2 regions of the Mesorhizobium sp. WSM1293 genome follow, and region 2 is predicted to be linked to the other one. Evidence: riboswitches for the same ligand, from Rfam matches in the RefSeq annotation. Region 2 holds a riboswitch; the other holds the start of a gene.
The links. A riboswitch is a leader RNA that binds a small molecule or an ion and turns the genes downstream of it on or off. The one in region 2 is predicted to bind cobalamin.

Region 1 (2,386 bases), on a different contig from region 2:
CGATGCTGGCCTGGACCGGTGGGCCGACGCTCGGCATCTTCCTCTACACGCGCTTCGGCGTCTATGCCGCGCATGGCGCGGTGGCCGTGTTCGCGTTAGCCCTGCTGGCATTGTTCTGGACCTACCGGCTCGGCGACAACCCGTCGATCCGTCCCGGCAAGACGCGACCAGCCAATCCGCTCGCCAATATCGGCCGCTTCATCGCCCAGCCCAGGCTCAGGCTGGCCTGGCTGATCGCGTTTGGGCGCTCCTGTTTCTGGACGACGTTCTTCGTCTATGGGCCGCTGTTCATGGTCATTACGGGTGAGGGCAAGCTGGCCGGCGGCCTGCTGGTTTCGGCCGGCAACGCGCTTTTGTTCATGGCGATTTTCTGGGGCAAGGCGGGAAAGCGCTTTGGCGGCCGCAGGACCATGACATTTGCCTATTTCGCCATGTCGGTCGCGCTTCTGGCGGCGGGCTTCGTCGGCGAAACCGTGCCGCTGCTCACCGGCGCCTTCCTGCTCTGCGGCGCCTTCTTCACCATTGCACTCGACGCGCTCGGCTCGACCGCCTTCATGCGCTCGGTGCGCTCCTATGAAAGATCGCAGATGGCGGCGGTCTATCGCACCTATCTCGACTTTTCCGAGCTGACGCCGCCGCTGGTCTATTCGGTGGTGCTGGCCTTCTTCGGCCTGGGCTCGGTGTTCGTCACGCTCGGCCTGCTGGCGGCGGTCTGCGGCTTCGTGACGTGGCGCTATCTGCCGAAATCGCTTTGACCTTCATGGCGCATTCGCAACGGTCGCCGGCGGAATTTGGTTTGCCGGACGCGAGGATTCTGCCTATAGTCGCCGGTGTCGCCGGTTCCATTTTGGAGCCAAGAGGGAATGCGGTAAGGGCGGATTTCGCCCAATGCCGTGGCTGCCCCCGCAACTGTGTGCGGTAGTCCTCTCCATATGCCACTGAAGATTTTTCTTCGGGAAGGTGGGGAAGGACGCTGATCCGTGAGCCAGGAGACCTGCCGGCGACAGGAAACTGACTTCGATGCCCTCGGGTGGAGGGCGAAAGGACAAGACATGACTACCGCTTCCGTCTCCCTCGGCGCTTCCGTCTCCTCGCAGTCGCGCTTCATGCAGCTCGCGCTCGCCGCGCTGCTCGGCATTTTCGTGATGGGCTTTGTCGGCTTCTCGCATATCGATGCGGTCCACAATGCGGCTCACGACTATCGCCATTCGATGGCATTTCCCTGCCACTGACGAGGGGCTGACATCATGAACCTGTTTCGCAACGTCGTGTTCATCGCGGCGATCGCAGGGCTCGTGGCCGGCGTCGTTCTTGCCTGCATGCAGGCCTATGCGACCGTGCCGCTGATCCTGAAGGCGGAAGTCTACGAACAGGCGGGCGGCGGGCATCACCATGACCATGCCGCTCCGGCAGCAACGGATAGCAATGCCATGAGCGCAGCCGCTCCGGCCCCTGCCGAAGCGACTGCTGCGGCGGAAGACGAGGGCTGGGCGCCGGCAGACGGTTTCGAGCGTTTCGCCTTCAGCGTGCTTGCCAACATCGTCACCGGCATCGGCTTCGGATTGATCCTGGTCGCGGTTTCCGAATTCGCCGGCGGTATCGGTGGTTGGCGCCAGGGCGTGTTCTGGGGCTTGGCCGGCTTTGCCGTGTTCACGCTGGCGCCGGGCCTCGGCCTGCCGCCGGAACTGCCGGCCATGCCGGCCGCCGATCTCACCCAGCGCCAGATCTGGTGGTGGGCAACGGTGGCGGCAACCGCTGCCGGTCTCGGCCTGATCGCGTTCCGCAAGTCGCTGCCGCTGGCGATCCTTGCCGTCCTTTTGATCGTCGCACCGCATGTTGTCGGGGCACCGCAGCCCGACAGTTACGAGACGGCGATTCCGGAAGGGCTGCATCACCAGTTCGTGGTGGCGGTGACCGTGACCAATCTGGTGTTCTGGCTGGTGCTCGGCGCGGTTGTCGGCGTGGTGCGCGGCCGCTTCACCGGCACCGCGACCAGCCTGCGCGACAGCTTTGCCTGATCGCAAGACACTGACCTTCCTCATCGGCGGTGCGCGCTCCGGCAAGAGCGCGCACGCCGAAATTTTGGCGACCGCCTTGCCGCCGCCCTGGACCTATATCGCCACGGCGCAAGCCTATGATGACGAGATGCGTGAGCGCATCGCGTTGCACCGGTCGCGGCGCGGCGAAGGCTGGACGACCATCGACGCACCGCTCGATCTCGCCGGCGCGCTTGCCGCCTTGCCGGACGATCGGCCGGTGCTTGTCGACTGCCTGACGCTGTGGCTGACCAACCATATGCTGGCCGAACACGATCTGGACCTTGAATGCCGGCGATTGGCGGAGGTGCTGTCGCGGCCGCGCGGACCCTGGTTCTTGGTGTCCAATG
Region 2 (2,386 bases):
GCTGTCGACGGTTACCGGGAAGGCGAAGGCGGTCGAGGTCAGCAGCGAGACGGCAAGCGAAAAAGCGAGGCGTTTCACGGGTATGCTCCTTGTGGGTGGGATCGGGTCGACTATGGAACGGCTTCAATCACGACGGCGGCGCGGCACGGTTCGGAACCTCGAACACCGTCAACTCTCGATCCTCGGTCGGATGGCGCAGGCGCAGCACATCGATGCCGAAAATCTCGCGGATCAGCTGTTGGGCCAGCGCTTCGCGCGGTGCGGCGAGCGCTTGCAGGCGGGCATGATTCATCACCGCAACCCTGGTGGCGAAGGGTGCTACCAGCGCCAGATCGTGCAGCACCGCGATCACCGTCATCTCGAAGCCTGCCACGAGGTCGAGCAGTTCGCCGCGGGCGCGCGGGTCCAGATGGTTGGTCGGTTCGTCGAGGAACAGGATTTTGGGCTGCTGGGCGATGGCGCGCGCCAGTTGGGCGCGCTGGCGCTCGCCGCCCGACAGCGAGCCGACGGTGCGGCCAAGCAGCGGCAGCAGGCCGGTCCGGCGCAGCGCATTGACGACAATGTCGCGTTCCTCGCTCCTGCGCCTCAGTCCGGCGTGCGGGACCCGGCCAAGCTCGACATAATCGATCACCGCCAGCCGCGGATCGGGCTGGTCGGTCTGGCCGACAACGGCGATATGCAACGCCCGCTCGGCGGCCGAAATCCTGTCCAGCCCGCGTCCGCCAAGCTTCACCTCGCCGGAACTTGGCCGCAGCATGCCCGACAGCATGCGCAGCAGCGTCGTCTTGCCGGCGCCGTTGGGACCGATGATGGCAAGGCGATCGCCAGCGGCCACCGAGAAGCTGACCGCCTGGACCAGATTCCGCCCATTCGCCATGGCACAGAGGTCATGGGCTTCGAGAAGCGCTGCGCTCATCGGCTGCAGCCCGCCGGATTGCGGGGACGGCAAAGCGTGCGCATGGTGATGCGATGATCGATGGAGCCGTCCAACTTTCCGTCACTTTCCAAAACTGGCGACGGAAGGAAGCTGGCGAACCGGCCGACAAGGCCGGGATTCGCGTTTCCTCCCGGCACACCCCGTCCGGTCAACTCAGTGATGGCAGGTCTCCTGGCTCGCGGGTCGTTGCGCCATCCTGCCTTCCCAGCCTTGCCGGCCAGTGGCATTCACGGATTTTGCTCGCCGCTTACAGTTGCGGGGGCAGCCACGGCCTCGACCTGAACAGGCCTCACCGTGTTCCCTTTTCACCCCTCGCCTTTCGGCTCGGGGACCATCACCACTTCAGCGTAGATTTCCACCAAACGCTTCGCAATGGATTTCTCGGACGAAGTGGTGGGCCAGCTAAGGGAAACAGGCATTGCACGCTCATTTTATGTAATAACATAACATTCTTAGGAGATGACGCGGCCCGCTGTCAAGCGAAAGCCCATGGGATCGGCGCAGATTGCACGGAATGCGCAATTTCGATCAAACTGGCCGCGCCAGGAAACGCCAAGATGATCCGGCCAATGCGAAAAGGAGCCCCATGAACCCGACCGAGAAAGCGCTGTGGTTCGTCGAGAGCCATCTGCCGGAGGCGATCTCGCTTGACGATGTCGCGCAAAGCAGCGGCGTGTCGCGTTTTCATGTGACGCGCGCCTTCGGCGCCGCAACCGGCCGCTCGGTGATGGGTTACATGCGCTCACGCCGGCTGACCGAGGCGGCGCGCAAGCTGGCCGGCGGAGCGCCCGACATCCTCGTCGTCGCGCTCGACGCCGGCTACAACTCGCATGAGGCGTTCACCCGTGCCTTCCGCGATCAGTTCGGCACCACGCCGGAACTGGTGCGCGCGCAAGGCTCGACCAACAACCTCGACCTCGTGGAGCCGATCCTGATGGACCAGTCCCTCCTCACCAATCTCGAACCACCGCGCTTCGAGACCAGCCGGCCGTTCCTGATCGCCGGCCTCGGCGAACGCTACAGCTGTGAAACCAGCGCCGGGATTCCGATGCAGTGGCAGCGTTTTGCACCCTTTATCGGCAACATCCCCGGCGAGATCTCAGGCGTTTTCTACGGCGTGTGCCTTAATGGCGACGACGCGGGCAATTTCGACTATGTCGTCGGCGTCGAAGTGTCCGGCTTTGCGGATCTGCCGAAGGACTTCTATCGGGTGCGGGTGCCGGCGCAGAAATATGCGGTGTTCTCGCACCGCGAGCACATCTCATCCATCCGCCGGACGATCAACACGATCTGGAACAGCTGGCTGCCCGCCTCCGGTCACGAAATCGCGGATGCACCGGAATTCGAGCGCTATGGACCGGAGTTCGATGCCCACAGCGGCAATGGCGGCCTGGAGATCTGGGTACCGGTGAAGGCGTAGCTCGATCACGCCATCGGCAGCGCCGGCCA

Region 1: linked by a shared signal. The riboswitch ahead of M729_RS0101410 (CbtB domain-containing protein) and the one ahead of M729_RS0124950 (ABC transporter ATP-binding protein) in region 2 are both predicted to bind cobalamin.

What each region holds. Positions count from the first base shown of each region.
Region 1 covers NZ_AZUV01000001.1:272,997-275,382, reverse strand. Annotated here, with positions in the region: gene M729_RS0101415 (MFS transporter) at 1-755, shown strand, start outside; cobalamin riboswitch at 821-1,017, shown strand; gene M729_RS0101410 (CbtB domain-containing protein) at 1,053-1,232, shown strand; gene M729_RS0101405 (CbtA family protein) at 1,248-2,018, shown strand; gene cobU (bifunctional adenosylcobinamide kinase/adenosylcobinamide-phosphate guanylyltransferase) at 2,011-2,386, shown strand, end outside.
Region 2 covers NZ_AZUV01000025.1:6,738-9,123, reverse strand. Annotated here, with positions in the region: gene M729_RS0124955 (ABC transporter substrate-binding protein) at 1-78, opposite strand, end outside; gene M729_RS0124950 (ABC transporter ATP-binding protein) at 128-916, opposite strand; cobalamin riboswitch at 1,081-1,288, opposite strand; gene M729_RS0124945 (AraC family transcriptional regulator) at 1,524-2,357, shown strand; gene M729_RS0124940 (alanine racemase) at 2,363-2,386, opposite strand, start outside.